One region of the Roseitalea sp. genome, then DNA from elsewhere that is predicted to be linked to it. Evidence: riboswitches for the same ligand, from Rfam matches in the RefSeq annotation. Region 1 holds a riboswitch; the other holds the start of a gene.
What was found. A riboswitch is a leader RNA that binds a small molecule or an ion and turns the genes downstream of it on or off. The one in region 1 is predicted to bind cobalamin.
Positions count from the first base shown of each region.

Region 2: linked by a shared signal. The riboswitch ahead of AC5E6L_RS11840 (ABC transporter substrate-binding protein) and the one ahead of cobU (bifunctional adenosylcobinamide kinase/adenosylcobinamide-phosphate guanylyltransferase) in region 1 are both predicted to bind cobalamin.

Region 1 is NZ_CFIFWG010000085.1:585-8,530, reverse strand. It holds partial or broken gene cobN (cobaltochelatase subunit CobN) at 1-2,841, opposite strand, end outside; gene cobW (cobalamin biosynthesis protein CobW) at 2,921-3,970, opposite strand; gene cobU (bifunctional adenosylcobinamide kinase/adenosylcobinamide-phosphate guanylyltransferase) at 3,974-4,504, opposite strand; cobalamin riboswitch at 4,631-4,869, opposite strand; gene AC5E6L_RS09175 (cobyric acid synthase) at 4,891-6,381, opposite strand; partial or broken gene AC5E6L_RS09170 (trimethylamine methyltransferase family protein) at 7,072-7,946, opposite strand, start outside.
Region 2 is NZ_CFIFWG010000135.1:169-8,058, forward strand. It holds partial or broken gene AC5E6L_RS11835 (ABC transporter permease) at 1-57, opposite strand, end outside; gene AC5E6L_RS11840 (ABC transporter substrate-binding protein) at 68-1,636, opposite strand; cobalamin riboswitch at 1,796-2,001, opposite strand; gene AC5E6L_RS11845 (helix-turn-helix transcriptional regulator) at 2,118-3,683, shown strand; gene AC5E6L_RS11850 (ABC transporter permease) at 3,756-4,790, shown strand; gene AC5E6L_RS11855 (ABC transporter permease) at 4,832-5,674, shown strand; gene AC5E6L_RS11860 (dipeptide ABC transporter ATP-binding protein) at 5,671-7,374, shown strand; partial or broken gene AC5E6L_RS11865 (hydantoinase/oxoprolinase N-terminal domain-containing protein) at 7,383-7,890, shown strand, end outside.

The DNA of each region.
Region 1 (7,946 bases):
CAGCGATGTCGGCCAGTCGCCATGGTCCTGCACATGGCGCCTGACCAGAAGATCGGCGGATTTCCGGCCAAGCTCCCAGGCGGTCTCGGTCGGCACGGCGCGGCTGTCGACCGAAAAGAAGTTGCGGCCCGTGGGCAGGACGTCGGGGCGCCCGCGCGTCGGCGCGCCCGACGGACCCGGTTCGACGAACCGGCCGTCGAGCGCGGTCAAAACGCCGTCGATCTCGGCGGGGCCGCACGCTTCGACCGCCGGCCTGAGTTCGGCTTCGATCCGGCCGAGCACGGCGCGCGCGCGCGCCCAGCCCGGCGGGCATTCGACCGCGCCGTCGACCAGTTGCGCGGCGAGCCGTTCGATCCGTTCGACCGTATCGCCATTGCTGCGCCAGGGATCGCCGGAAACGCCCGCCAGGATCGCCGGCCTCGGGCCGGTCCAGGGTTCGGCCATGGCGCAATCGAGGGGATCGAAGGCCGACGGCGAGCCCTCATCGTGCGCCTGTCGAAGGGGCGGGCCTGCCCTTTCGCCTCGCCCTTCGACAGGCGCACGATGAGGTGAAAGGGCATCCGCCGCGATCGCCCGGTGCAGGCTCTCATGCGCGGCCGATCCCCAGCCTGTCGAGGGGACACGGGCCAGCGCCACGACCAGATCGGTCAGAAGCCGGCCCTCGGGCGCCTTGCCGAAGACGTGCAGCCCGTCGCGGATCTGCATCTCCTTCAGATCGCACAGATAGGCGTCGAGCTTTTCGAGCGCGGCATCGTCCGCCTCGCCACGGGCAATGCCGGCGTCCCGGTCGAGCCCGATATCGCGCACCAGGTCGAGAATGCGGGCCTTCAAGAGCGTGAGCCGGCGCGGATCGTTGCCCGCCGCCTCGTAATATTCGTCGACCAGCGCTTCGAGATCCTTGAGCGGGCCGTAGCTCTCGGCGCGGGTCAGCGGCGGGGTCAGATGATCGATGATGACGGCCGCCGCGCGCCGCTTGGCCTGGGTGCCCTCGCCCGGATCGTTGACGATGAACGGATAGATGTGCGGCAGCGGGCCGAGCGCGGCTTCCGGAAAACAGGTCTCCGACAGCGCCAGCGCCTTGCCCGGCAGCCATTCCAGATTGCCGTGCTTGCCCATATGGAGAACGGCGTGCACGTCGGCCTGGGTGCGCAGAAAGGCATAAAAGGCCAGATAGCCGTGCGGGGGCACGAGATCGGGGCAATGATAGCTGTCCTTGGGATCGATATTGTAGCCGCGCGCCGGCTGGATGCCGACAAGCACGTTGCCGAAGCGCGCGAGCGGCAGGGCGAACGCACCGTCCCGAAAGAAGGGGTCGGCCTCCGGCGCGCCCCATCGGGCAACGACCGCATCCTGAATCGCCGTGGGAAGCGATTCAAGGAACGCCTTGTAATGATTCAGGCAAAGCGTCTCGCGGACCGCGCGCCCATCGGCCGTCGCGTTGGTCGGCCCCGCCTTCAGGTGCGCGATCAGCGCATCGCCGTCGGCCGGCGGTTCGCCGACATCGTAGCCCGCCCGCCCCATCGCCCGCAGCGCTTCCACCGTGCCGGCGGGCGCATCGAGCCCCACCCCGTTGGCGAGCCGCCCGTCGCGGTTTGGATAGTTGGCGAGCACCATGGCGACGCGCCGCCCGGACGCCGGCGTCCGCCGCAGCCGCGCCCAGCCCACGGCCAGATCGGCGACGAAGGCGATCCGGTCGGGGACCGGCCTGTGCGCGACGATGGTGCATTGGGTCGCCTCGTCCCAGGTCTCGGCGGCCTTGAACGAGATCGCCCGCGACAGCACGCGCCCGTCCACCTCCGGCAGGGCGACGTTCATGGCCAGGTCGCGCGCGGTCAGGCCCTGGCTGGAGGCGGCCCACGCCTCGCACGAGGCGCCGGCCAGCACCGCCTGCAAGACCGGCGCGCCGGTCGCTTCCAGCGCGGTCGGCACGTGGCGCCCGCCCGGCGCCGAGACGGCAAAGCCGGTCATGTTGATGACGATATCGGGCGGGTCGGCCTCGAACAGGCGCATCACCGTCGCCACGGACACATCGTCCTTGAGGCTTGCAACGAAGATGGGCGTCACCGCCATGCCGCGCTCGGCGAGCGCCCGGGCCAGCGCCTCGACCGGCGCGGTCTGTCCCGACTGGACAAGCGCCCGGTAGAAAATGATGCCGGCGTGGCAAGCCATGCCGGCACCCCCCTCTGCCGGCTTCGCCGACATCTCCCCCACAAGGGGGGAGAGTGGGCGCGAACGGGCAGACCTGGCTCCCGCCCTCCCCCCTTTTGGGGGAGATGTCCCGCCAGGCACAGAGAGGGGGAGTTCCAGAACGCCCGCCTTCAGCAGGGGCACGGCCTCGCCCATAACCGGACGACCCGCCGACAGATCGGCGCACCCGGCCAGAAAGGCCGCCGCATTGTCCGGCCCGCCCTCGCGCAGGAACGCCCAGAGCCGGCCGCGGTCTGCGGCGGGCACCGTGCAGAACGGATCGAGCGCCGGGTCGGACCGGTCGTCGCCCGGCAGCAGCGCCAGCGCGAACCCGTACGCGCCCGCCGCCGCGCGCAGCGCCTCGACCGCATGGTTCCAGTAGGACACCCCGCCGAGCAGCCGCGCGACGACCAACCTTGCGTGCCGCCCCGTCCGCTCGATCCAGGTGTCGACCGACATGGCATGGCGCACCTGCGTCAGGTTGACGAGCCGCAGCGACGGCCCGCCCCCCCGCGCGCGGTGAGCGGCCGCAAGGCTCGCCAGTTCGGTGTCCGCCGCCGAAAGCACGCACACATCGCCCGGCGTCTGGCCGAGATCGACCGCCTCGCCCTCGCCGTCGGTCAGCGCGCCTTTCCGGGCCAGCAGCAGGTGCATTCAGATATGCCCTTCGCAACGTTCGAGCACCCCCCTTTGTCGGCTGCGCCGACAAAGGGGGGTTCGGGTCGACGACACCTTAGGTCGCCGCCTTCACCGCATCGGCGATCGCCGCCTCGTCCATATCGTGCAGGCCGATCACCACCAGCCGCGTCGAAGGCGTTTCGTCCGCCGCCCAGGGCCGGTCGAAATAGGTTTCGATGCGCTGGCCGACGGCCTGCACGACGAGCCGCATGGGTTTTCCGGGCACCGCGCAGAACCCCTTGACGCGCAGCACGTCATGATCGGCGATCACCCGTCTGAGGCCGGCGACGAACCCGTCGGGATCGCGGACGGCCTCCGCCTCGACCACGAAACTGTCGAAATCGTCATGGTCGTGCGCATGGCCGTCGGCGTGATGGAGTTCATGGTGCGACTTGCGCATCGCGATCTGGTCCTCGGTCGCCGATCGAAGCCCGAGCAGCACCTCGACCGGCAGGTTGCCGTGGCTGGCATGGATCACCTTGAGCGGTCTTTCCACCTGGCCGGCCACATTCATGCGCACGGCGTCGAGCGCATGGTCGTCGACCAGATCGGCCTTGTTCAGAACGACCATGTCGGCGGCGCGGATCTGGTCCTCGAACAGCTCTTCGAGCGGGCTTTCATGGTCGAGGGTCTCATCGGCCAGGCGCTGGGCGTCGAGCGCGTCATGGTCGGATGCGAACCGGCCCTCGGCGACCGCCGCCGCATCGATCACCGTGACAACGCCGTCGACGGTGACCTGCGTTTTGATGTCGGGCCAGTTGAAGGCCGCGACCAGCGGCTGCGGCAGCGCCAGACCGGACGTTTCGATGACGATATGATCGGGGCGGACATCGCGTTCGAGCAGCGCGGTCATGGTCGGCACGAAATCGTCGGCCACCGTGCAGCAGATGCAGCCATTGGTCAGTTCGACGATGTCGTCCTCGGTGCAGGTGTCGACGCCGCAGCCCTTCAGCACCTCGCCGTCGACGCCCAGATCGCCGAACTCGTTGATGATCAGGGCGATTCGCCTGCCGTTCGCATTGTGCAGCATGCTGCGGATCATCGTCGTCTTGCCAGCGCCCAGAAAGCCGGTGATGACCGTCGCCGGTATCTTCTCGTTGAGCATCCTTCACCCCTTGAGTTTGAGCGGCAAACCCGCCGCCACGAAAAAGACCGCGGCCGCCTGGGCGGCCACTTCCTGGTTGAGCCGGCCGGCATGGTCGCGGAAATCGCGCGCCATCGCATTGTCGGGCACGATGCCGAGCCCCACCTCGTTGGACACCAGCACAACCGGGCTATCCAGCGCGGCCAGCGCGTCCAAGAGCGCGAGGAACCGCGCATGAAGATCGGCCTCGGCGAGCATCAGATTGGTGACCCAGAGCGTCAGGCAGTCGACCAGCACCGCGCTGCCCGGCGCCGCCTCGCGCGCGAGCGCCCCTTCCAGGTCGTCATGCGCCTCGACGAGGCGCCAGCGGGCGCCGCGCCGGGCGCGGTGACGGGCGATGCGCGCGCCCATCTCCGCATCGAAAACCTGCGCGGTGGCGATATAGACGGGCGTCAGGCCGGTGCCGGCCACGAGCCGCTCGGCGAAGACGGACTTGCCCGAACGCGCGCCGCCGAGCACGAGTGTCGCGCCATCGCCAAGTTCGGTGTCGTCCATGGTTCCCGCGCGGCCTTCCTGCCATGGCGGACCGGGTGTCGGGGAATGGACCGGAAAGCCCGCCGCGGGCGGCGATGCCGGCCCGGCGCTGCGCGTGTCTGGCCATTCCGGGAACGCCCGTCCCGTGAGGTTTCGTCGCGATCGGCAGGTCTCCTGGCTCATGGCGGCGCGGTCGGAACCGCATCGGATCGTCCAGCCTTCCCGGCTTGCGCCAGTGGCCGCCGCAAAGCGGCGAAGGACGTCCGCGCCATCATACAGTCGCGGGGTCGGCTGCGATTGAAGCGCCCGGCTTGGGTCCGCCCGTCGCATTCCCTTTTCGTCCGCCGCGCCACGGGCTTGGCGGAACCGATCGGTCCGGTCAGGTTAGGCGGGCCGAAGACCCCAAGTCAACGCAATTCGGCGGTTCCCCGCCGAGCCCGGAACGATCGGGCGGCGGCGCGCATCGCATCGGCGTCGACCACCGCCTCCAGCGCATCGGCCAGCGAATCGAGGGCGGCAAGGACACGCGCGCGATGATCGACCGCCTCGGCCTTTATGCCGAACTGCCCCAGAAAGGCCTGGCGAAATGGCCCGCCGTCGAACAGCCCGTGCAGATAGGTGCCGAACACCCGTCCGTCGGGCGATGTCGCGCCATCGGGCCGATCGCCGATCATGGCGACCGGGCGGGCGCAGTCGGGACCCGTCGTCTCGCCCAGATGGATCTCGTAGCCGGCAAGGGGCGCCCCGAACCGGATCGAGCGGGCTTGCGCGTTGCGCACCGTCTTGCCGGAGCTCATCACCGTCTCGATGTCGAGCAGGCCGAGACCCTCGGCCTCGCCCGGCGCGCCCTCTATGCCCGCCGGATCGCGCACGGCGCGCCCGAGCATCTGGTAGCCGCCGCACAGGCCGATGACGTGGCCGCCGCGCCGCGCGTGCGCGCGGATCGAGCCGCGCCAGCCATTGCGGTCGAGCGCGCGCAGATCGGCAATCGTCGACTTGGAGCCGGGCAGCACGATCACGTCCGCATCGGACGGGATCGATTCGCCGGACCGCACCATCACCACATCGACGTCCGGTTCGGCGGCCAGCGGGTCGAGATCGTCGAAATTGGCGATTCGGCCCAGGACCGGCACCGCGACCGTGAGCGCGCCGCCGGCCCTGCCGCCGGTCCTGTCGACCGCCACCGAATCCTCGGCCGGAAGGCGCCGCACCGCCTCCAGCCAGGGAACGACGCCGAACGACGGCCATCCGGTGAAGCGCCCGATCGCTTCGAGCCCGTCATCGAACAGCGACACCTCGCCGCGGAACTTGTTGATCAGATAGCCGATCACCGCCGCCCGATCCGGGGGGGCGAGAACGGCGTGGGTTCCCACCAGCGAAGCGATCACGCCGCCCCGGTCGATGTCGCCGACCAGCACGACGGGCACGCGCGCGCGCGTGGCGAAGCCCATATTGGCGATGTCGCCGGCGCGCAGATTGATCTCGGCGGGCGAGCCGGCGCCCTCGACGAGCACGAGATCGGCCTGGGCGGCGAGCCGTTCGTAACTCTCCAGCACCGCGCCCATCAGGCGGGGCTTGTGGCGCTTGTAGTCGGCGCCGCGGGCGATGCCGGCCACCTTGCCGTGCACAACCATCTGGCTTCCATTGTCGCTTTGCGGCTTGAGCAGAACCGGGTTCATGTGGATCGACGCGGGAGCGCCGCACGCCAGCGCCTGCAACCACTGCGCCCGCCCGATCTCGCCGCCATCGTCGGCGACGGCGGCATTGTTCGACATGTTCTGCGGCTTGAACGGCCGCACGGCCAGCCCGCGCCGCACGAACAGCCGGCACAGGCCGGCGACCAGCACCGACTTGCCGACATCGGACCCGGTGCCCTGGAACATGATCGCCTCGGTCATGGCAGGAGAGCGAGAGCCTTTCATGCTTGGATGGAATCGTACTGCCGGAGGGGTTTTGCGGCAAGGTCGAGGAACGCTGCGCAGCACGGACTGGTCGTCCGGGCAAGCAGCGGTCCGATGGATTTGCCGCAAAAAGCCCCGGCCCACCGGTCGCGGCTTGCCGCGACCGGCAACTTGAAGCGCCCAAGCCGGTTCGGGTGGATTTTCGGGCGGCGGACGCCCGGTGCGTCGAGCCGCTTGCCCGTAGCGCGGCTACGCGCTGCGCGTCTCTCCTGCCGGATCATCACGCCGACCGCAAAACAGAACTGTTTCCATACAAGCATGAAAGGCTCTAGAGCCAGTCGGAGGAAAAGAAAAGCGCCGCATATGGCCGGTACGCTTCAGGCGATGTGGCCGCGCCCCGATACAAGAACCCCGACACGGGCCCGAGCCGGGACGGAAACTCCGGTACGCAGTACCTGATCCGGAGGCCGAAAGGCGTCACGGCGCCTCGGCGCCCATGATTAGCCGCACATCGTTACCAGCAGGTTGATGAGACATTAAGCAAGTCTGAACCGGGACCTGCGGAAAGCTGGCGCGCGCGCAGACGACGGGCATGGCGGCTCACCGCCCGACCCGCCAGACCGCATCGTGGATGATCCGCCCCACCTTCCGCCCCGCGCCTGTCTCCCTGGCCGAACCGGGCTCGCTTCAGCCGAAGGCGTCGGGCATCGAGTCCTTCTTTTGCAGCATGAAGAGCTGCAACGCCTCGTCGATGGCCGCATCGAGCGCCGGCGCCTCATAGGCGGCCAGCCAGTCGCGGCAGCGCTGGTTGGCCCGCTCCTCGACGCGCTTGCCGCCCTCGGCCAGCCACTGCTCGAAGGAATTGTTGTCGGCGACCGTCGAGCGATAAAAGGCGGTCTGGAAATTCCTCTGGGTGTGCGCGCAGCCCAGATAGTGGCTGCCCGGCCCCACCTCGGCGATCGCATCGAGCGCCTGGCCGTTCTGCGACAGGTCCACGCCGCGGCTCATCGCCTGCATCACGCCGAGCTGGTCGACATCGATCATGAACTTGTCGAACGAGGCGACAAGGCCGCCCTCCAGCCATCCGGCCGCATGCAGGGCGAAGTTGGTGCCCGCCAGAAGTGTCATGTTGATCGTGTTCGCGCTTTCGTGCGCGGCCTGCGCGTCGGGCAGCTTGGAGCCGCACAGCGAGCCGCCCGTGCGGAACGGCAGGCCGGCGCGCCGGGCCAGTTGCGCCGCGCCGTAGGAGACGAGCGAGGGCTCGGGCGTGCCGAAGGTCGGCGCGCCCGACTGCATCGAGATCGAGGCGGCGAACGTGCCGAAGACGACCGGCGCGCCGGGCCGGCAAAGCTGGGTGAAGGCGGCGCCGGCGAGCACCTCGGCGAGGATCTGCGTCAGCGTGCCGGCGACGGTGACCGGGCTCATCGCGCCGGCCAGGATGAAGGGCGAGACGATGCAGGCCTGGGTCGCGCGCGCATAGACCTTGGCCGCGCCCAGCATGGTGCCGTCGAACACCATGGGCGAATTGGCGTTGATCAGGTTGATCAGCACGCAATTGGCGT
Region 2 (7,890 bases), on a different contig from region 1:
GGCGCCGACGAGGACCGGCACGGCCAGCATCATCCGGCGCAGCGTATAGCCGAGCATCGGGTGACGATCAGTCGTCGGACCAGGCCGCACGCGGCAGCGTCGTGCCGTAGACCCGCTGCTCAAGCCCCACAACGTCCACATGATGCACGATCACGGTCGCATCGTTCATCAGCGGAACGGTGGGCAGGTCACGGGCGGCCAGGCGCTGGATCTGCGCATAGAGTTCGGCCCGCTCGACCAGATCGAGCGAGGCGTTCGCCGCATCGATCAGCGCGTTCATCTGCGGATTGTCGTAACCCAGGCTGAAGGCCATGTTCTGGTTGCCGCCGGCGCGCAGATAGCTGTTGAAGAGCGTCGCCGGATCGGCGTTGGGCAGACCCTGGATACGCATGGCGATATCGTATTCGCCCCGGCGCATGGCTTCGTTGAACGCGCCACCGTCCATGACCTCGATTGCGACATCAAGGCCGATCGGCGCCAGCATGAACTGGATCAGCTCCGATTGCGCGCGGTAAGGGTAGCGGCCAAGGCCCCAGGAGGGAACGAGCATCCTCACCGAGGCGCGCCCACCGCCGAGCACCGCGTCCGCGAGCTCTGCGGCGCGCCCGACATCGTGCTCGATCGGGATATCGATGTGGAACGGGTTGGTCACGTTCAGGAAGTTGACCGTCGGCGTCGTGAAGCCGCGATAGAGTTCGACGATCTGATCGCGATCGATCGCCAGGCTGATCGCCTGGCGCATGCGGGCGTCGGCCAGCGGCCCGTCCGTGCCGTTGATGTGCAGATAGTGCGAGATGCTGGACGGGTTGTACGAAATCTCGAACCGGGGGTCCTGCGCCAGGCCGACCGCCTGCTCGGGGGGCATGGCGCCCAGATCCATCACGGCGACGATCTCCTCGGCGCGGAAGGCGGCCGCGCGCGTATCGGCATCGGGAATGGTCCGCACGCGAATGCGCTGCGTGCCGGCCGGCGCGCCCCAATAGCCGTCGAAACGCTCGATCACGAGGTCGACCTGCGGATCGTGCGCGACCAGCCTGAACGGTCCGGTGCCGATCGGAAACCGGGAGAAGTTGCCCTCGTCATCGAAGCTGTCGGGATGGACGACGGGCGAGGAGAAGTTGACCATCGCGTATGGCAGGGTCGGACGCGGCGCATCGAAGACCATGGTGAACCGGGCGTCGTCGACCACATCGACGGAAACCAGGCCGGGATAGGAGCGCTCGACATTCATCGTGTAGAAGGGCGATCGCTTGGGGCTGACGTCGATCATGCGCTGGAAGTTCGCGACCACGTGCTCGGCCGTCATCGTCTCGCCATTGTGGAAGGTGACGTTCTGCCGGATCGTGAAGGTCCATGTCTTGCCGTCCTCGGACATCCGCCAGTCGGTGACCAGGTGCGGGACGGGCCGGCCGTCCTCGCCGCCGACGACCAGCGGCTCCCATACGTGCAGGATCGTCGAGGTGTAGTAGGCATCCTCCGGTCCGGGCGCCAGATCGCGCGGCGCGGCCATGACCATTTCGCGGGTTTCGGCGAGGGCCGGCGCGGCCGCCGGGACCGCGGCCAGGACTGCGGTCGAGACCGCAAGGCCGATGGCGGCAAGCGGCGCCGCAAGGCGGTTCGTGAAAGCGTTCGGCATTGTGCTCCTCAGTCTTTGATATGGCGCGGCGGCATCGCCGGCCGGTTTGACCAAAGAGAGCGTCGGACGCGCGCATGGAAGCGGTCCGCCTGGCCGGCCCATGCGCGCTTGGCGCGCGGGACCCGCCGCACGGCCGTCACCGCAACCCCTCGGCGGTGCCCGAACTCTCGGTGAACGGCAGGTCTCCTGGCTTGCGATTCGAGCGCCGGTGTCTTGCCTTCCCGGCCCTACGGCCAGTGGCATCGACGACATCGGCTCATCGCCTACAGTTGCGAGGACAGCTTCGGCCTTGGCCCCGATTTGGGTCGCCGCACCGAATTCCCTATTCTCCACCCTTTCGGGCGGCACCGTTGCGACGCCATTGGTAAGCATTGCTCGATGGGGGAACAAGCGAAATCGGACATGTGGATGTCGAAAGAGCGCACGGGCGGGCAGGGCTCGCGATGTTGCCGGCGGTCGCGGCCGATGGCACGATGGCGCCATGAACACCGACACCGTGATCGACAGGGCCGTCAGGCCGAGCCGGGCCCTGGCCGCCAATGTCCTCGACCGCTTCGCCGCCGGCGACATCGACACCGCGATGCGGCGGTTCGAAACCGGCGGTGGCGATCTTTTCGCGTTCATCCACGGCTACGCGCCGCTGGGCAGGATCATCGAGGCGGCGCCCGAAGGGCTTTGGCGCGACAATGAAGCGTTTCTCGGAGCGCTGTGCATGCATCTTTGCAAGCAGGGGCGGGCGGGCCGCGCCCGCGCCTGTCTCGACGATCCAGCGCTCGATTTCGAGCCGACGATCCGGGTCGAGATGAGCCGGCTGCTCGTCTCGATCCATCTGGGCGACCCGATCAGCCAGGAGAGCATCACGCGCTGGAAGCAGCTTGAGCGCCGCCTGCCGCTCGGCTCGCCGCTGCGCGAGGGGCTCTATCACAATGCCATGCTGGCGAACCTGGTTCGGCTCAACCGGCTCAACGAGGCCCAGACCTCCGGGCGGCGCGCGCTTGAAAGCTATCGCGCGGCCGGCCACGCCTATCTCGAACACTTCATCCACCTGCATCTGGCCGACCTCAGCATCATCGAGGGCCATCTGCGCATGGCCCGCCGCCATACCGATGCCGCCGAGCGCCTTCTGCGCCACGCCGGCACGCGTTACCGCAACGAATACGACCTGATCGAAACCCTGCGACTGACCGCCGCCTACGAGATCGGCGCGATCGAGGCCGTTCCGTCTCGCGCGCAGTCGCTGCGGCGCAGCCTGGTGGCGGGCGACAGCTGGGCCGAAATCTTCATACAGCTCTGCCGGATCGGCACCATGGCGAGCTTCTTCCAGTCCGGGCGCGACAAGGCCATGCGCTATCTGGAGGCATGCCAGGTCGACTTCAGCCGGCGGCACGGCTGGCATGCGCCCGCGCTCGATCTGGTCCACGCCGAAATCGAGCGCCTCGACTGCCGTGAGGACGCCTGTCGACAAGTCGTTTCGGCGGCACGCCGGTCGCCGATCCAGAGCGCGCTGGGTCACGTGCTCCTGCGCAACCTCAGTGAGGCGCACGCAGGCGATAAGGTCGTCGCGGCGCCCGGCCCGCGCGGGACGATCGTCGATGCGCTTCAGGCGGCCAAGCGCGCCTTCGAGGCGCGGGACGGCACGGCGCAAAGGCGGCATGTGGAGCGCGCGCTCCGGCTCGCGGTGGACGAGGGACACATCGCGCCTTTCCTCGAACATCGCGATGCCGTCGTCACGGTCGCAAGCCGCTTTGCGACGGGCCGGTTCGCACGCGGCCATACGCAGCTGGCCCGCATGACGCGCCGAACCCTTGAGAAGGTCCGCAGGAGCTATGTCGTGCCGCGCCCGATGCGCGCGCGCGGCATCGGCCACCGCCGCTTTCGGATCGTCACGGCGCTGCGGTCGGGCGCGACCAACAAGCAGATCGCCCGCAATCTGGGCATCTCGGAAGCCACGGTGAAGTACCACATCAGCAGCTTGCTGCGCGAATTCGAAGTTCGAAAGCGCGGTGAACTTATTGAAAAAATACAGGAAATCTCTGATTTTTGTTAAAACTAGACTTTTTTGTGCAAAGCTGTCCATTTTAATGCCTGCTGAGGAGCCGCCGTTTCTGCGAGGTTGGGCGTGGAGGTGGCATTGCTCGTCTATCTGCTCAAACGCGCCCTTTCGCTGCTGTTCGTCCTCGTCGGGCTTGCGATCCTGATTTTCGTCATCGCGAGGATCGTGCCCGGCGATCCCGCCCGCATCGCCCTCGGCCCGCTGGCCACCGCCGAGCAGGTCGCCCAACTGCGCCTCGAAATGGGATTGGACGCACCGGTCTGGGCGCAGTTGTGGTCCTATCTGACAGGGCTCGCGCAGGGCGATCTGGGCACGTCGCTTCTGACCAGCCGGCCGGTGATGGACGACATCATGGCCGCCCTGCCCGCCACCTTCGAACTGGTCCTGTTCACCGTCGTCGTGCAGATCGGCCTGTCGATCCCGCTGGGTGTCCTCGCCGCCATCTATCGCGACACCTGGGTCGACAACCTCACCCGCGTCATATCGCTGATCGGCGTGGTGACGCCGGGCTTCGTGCTGGCGATCGTCCTGCAATTGCTCGCCAGCCATTATTGGGGCTTTTTCCCCGTGACCGGGCGGCTCGACCCTTCGCTCGACTTCTCGGCGAACGTTACGGGGCTGCTGATCGTCGACGGGCTGATCGCGGGCCGCTTCGATGTGGTCGGCGACGCGATCCGCCACCTGCTCCTGCCCTCGATCGCGCTGGCGGCGGCCGGCATCGGCCAGGTGATGCGCATCACGCGGGCCGCGATGATCGAGGTGGCCGGACGCGACTTCATCGAGTCCGCGCGCGCCTACGGCATTCCCGAGCGCGTCGTCACCTTCCGCTACATGCTGCGCGTGGCCGCCGTCGCGCCGCTGACCATTCTCGGCCTCGAATTCGCCTCGCTGATCGGCAACGCCTTCATCGTCGAGTTCGTCTTTTCCTGGCCGGGCATCGCCAGCTACGGCGTGCGCACCATCCTGCAAAAGGATCTGAACGCGGTGATCGGCGTGGTCCTGGTCTCCGGCATCTTCTTCGTCGTCGCCAATCTGGTGATCGACATCATCCTGGGCGTGCTCGATCCGCGCCACCGCCTGCGCGCGAGGACGGGCGCGTGACGGCCGTGCTGCCCGAAGAGGCAGCCCAGGGCGAACGCACCATGAGTGCCCGCCGCATGGCGTGGTATCGCTTCACCCGAAACCCCGGCGCGATGGTCGGCGGCTTCATCGTGATCTCAGTCATCGGCGCCGCCGTCTTCGCGCCGTTTCTTGCACCCTCGCCGGAATCGGCGGGCGCGTTCGTCGACTTCCGCAACCGGCACAGCCCGCCAAGCTGGGACCACTGGATGGGCACCGACAATGTCGGCCGCGACATCTTGAGCCGCGTTCTTTACGGCTATCGCGTTTCACTGGGGCTCGTGGTCGGGGTGCTGGGCGTGGCCGTGCCGCTCGGCGTCGTGCTCGGCCTTGTCGCCGGGTATTTCGGCGGCTGGACCGAGACCGTCATCATGCGTTTCACCGACGTGATGCTGGCGCTGCCGCCGCTCGCCATGGCGTTGGCCATCACCGCCGTGCTGTCGCCCAACCTGGTCAACGCCATGATCGCCATCACGCTCCTGTGGTGGACCTGGCACACAAGGCTGATCTACCGGATCGTCAAGGCGCAGATGAACGAGGACTATGTCGAGGCCGCCAAGGTGGCGGGCGCCAGCCATGTCCATATCCTCTTCCGCGAACTCCTGCCCAATTGCGTCTCCGCCATCGCCGTCAAGATGTCGCTGGACGCGGGCTTCGTCATCCTGCTCGGCGCGTCGCTCTCCTTTTTGGGCCTGGGCATCCAGCCGCCGACGCCGGACCTGGGCACGATGGTGTCGACCGGCTCGGAATACATGCCCGAATTCTGGTGGCAGGCGCTGATGCCCGGCCTTGCGATCCTCTATGCGATCCTCGGCTTCAACCTGCTCGGCGACGGGCTGCGCGACATGATGGACGTCGAGCTGTGAGCGCGCCGATCCTCGACGTCAACGGGCTGACCATCGCCTTTTCCAGCTACGGCCGGACCCGCCGCATCCTGCACGACGTCTCCATGCGGGTGCGAAAGGGCGAGCGCGTCGCGCTGATCGGCCAGTCGGGTTCGGGCAAGACCGTGACCATGCGCGCCATCATCGGCACGCTGCCCATGCCGCCGGCGATCATCGAGGCCGGCACGATCCACTATGAGGGCCGCTCGCTGCTGACCCTGTCGCGCGCCGAGCGCAACCGGCTCAAGGGCACGGGCATGTCGATCGTGCTCCAGGACCCGCTTTTGTCCTTCAACCCGGTGCTGACCATCGGCCGGCAGATGGACGACATCGTCCGCTATGCCGATATCCGCCTTGGCCGACCCCGCAGCGCCCGCGACAGGCGGGACCACATCGTCGAAACGCTGCGCAAGGTGCAACTGGCGGACGGCGCGCGCATCCTTCAATCCTATCCGATGATGCTGTCGGGCGGCATGCGCCAGCGCGTCCTGATCGGCATGTCGCTCCTGAACGAGCCGCACCTTCTGATCGCCGACGAGCCGGGCACGGCGCTCGACGTGACCACCCAGCAGGAAATTCTCAACCTGCTCAACCGGCTGGTCGCCGAGGAAGGACTGTCGCTGCTGATCATCACGCACAATCTCGGCGTCGTCCGCGAGACCGCCGACCGGGTCAACGTGATGGAGCGGGGCCGCATCGTCGAGGCCGGGCCGCGCGAGCGGATCTTCGCCCGCAGCGAGCACCCCTATACGAAGCGGCTGATGGCCGCCGTGCCGCCGCTCTATGGCGACGGCGTGCGGACCGTCGAGAACGACGCCGAGCCCCGGCCCATGATCGAGATCGACGCCGTGACCAAGGATTTCGCGACGCGCGAGCGCCTCTTCAACCGCATCACCGGCAGCCACCGCGCGGTCGACGATGTGTCGCTGCGGATCGACCATGGCGACATTTTCGGCATCGCCGGCGAGAGCGGTTCGGGCAAGACGACGCTCGCCAAGATGATCCTCGGCCTGACGCCGGTGACCAGTGGCAAGATCAGGATCGACGGCCGGCCGGTTTCGGATTTCGCCGGCACCCAGGCGTTCCGCAAGACGGTCCAGATCGTCTATCAGAACCCCGGCTCGTCGCTCAATCGGCGCCGCACGGTGGCCGACCAGTTGGCGGTGCCGCTCAAGTTCACCGGCCACGAGGGCAGCAACATTGACGGGCGCGTCGCCGAGCTCCTGGAGATGGTCGACCTGCCCGCATCCTATGCGTCCATGTATCCGCACGAGCTTTCGGGCGGCCAGAAGCAGCGCGTCGCCATCGCCCGCGCGCTGTCGGTCAAGCCGCGCATCGTCGTGCTCGACGAACCGACATCGGCGCTCGACGTGCTGGTGCAGGCCACCGTCATCGATCTGCTGCACCGCCTGCGCGACGCGTTCGACCTGACCTTCGTCTTCATCAGCCACGATCTGAGCCTGATGCGCAATTTCTGCAACCGCGTCGCGGTGATGTTCCGGGGCCGGATCTGCGAGACCGGGCCGACGGCGCGCGTCTTCGCCGCGCCCGAGCACGCCTATACGCGCGCCCTGCTCAGCGCCATTCCGGTGCTGACAGAGGCCGAGGCGGCGCAAAAACCCAAGGTTACACGACAGGAGCGCGAGGCGGTTCTGGCCACCTCGACGGCGCTCGGCAATTGAGAGGGACCATGTTCAGAATAGGGATCGATGTTGGCGGAACGAACACGGACGCGGTGGTCATGGAGGGCGACCGCATCCTGGCCGGCGTCAAGTCGCCAACGAGCGAGGACGTGATGACGGGCGTCGTCGAAAGCCTGACCAGGGCGCTCGACCAGTCCGCCGTGCCCAAGGACCAGGTCGGCGCGGTGATGATCGGCACCACCCATTTCACCAATGCGGTGGTCGAGCGCCGGCATCTGGCGCGCACGGCCGCGGTGCGGCTGTGCCTGCCCGCCGCGCAATGCCTGCCGCCCATGGTCGACTGGCCAGACGACATTCGCGAGGCGGTCGGCGATCTGAGCTGGATGGCCAGCGGCGGCAACGAGTTCGACGGCAGGGAGATTTCCGCGCTCGACGAGGACGAGTTGAAGGGCATCGCCAACGAGATCGCCGCCAAGGGCATCGACACGGTCGCGATCTGTTCGGTGTTCAGCCCGGTCAATGACGAGATGGAGAAGAAGGCGATGGCGGTGCTGC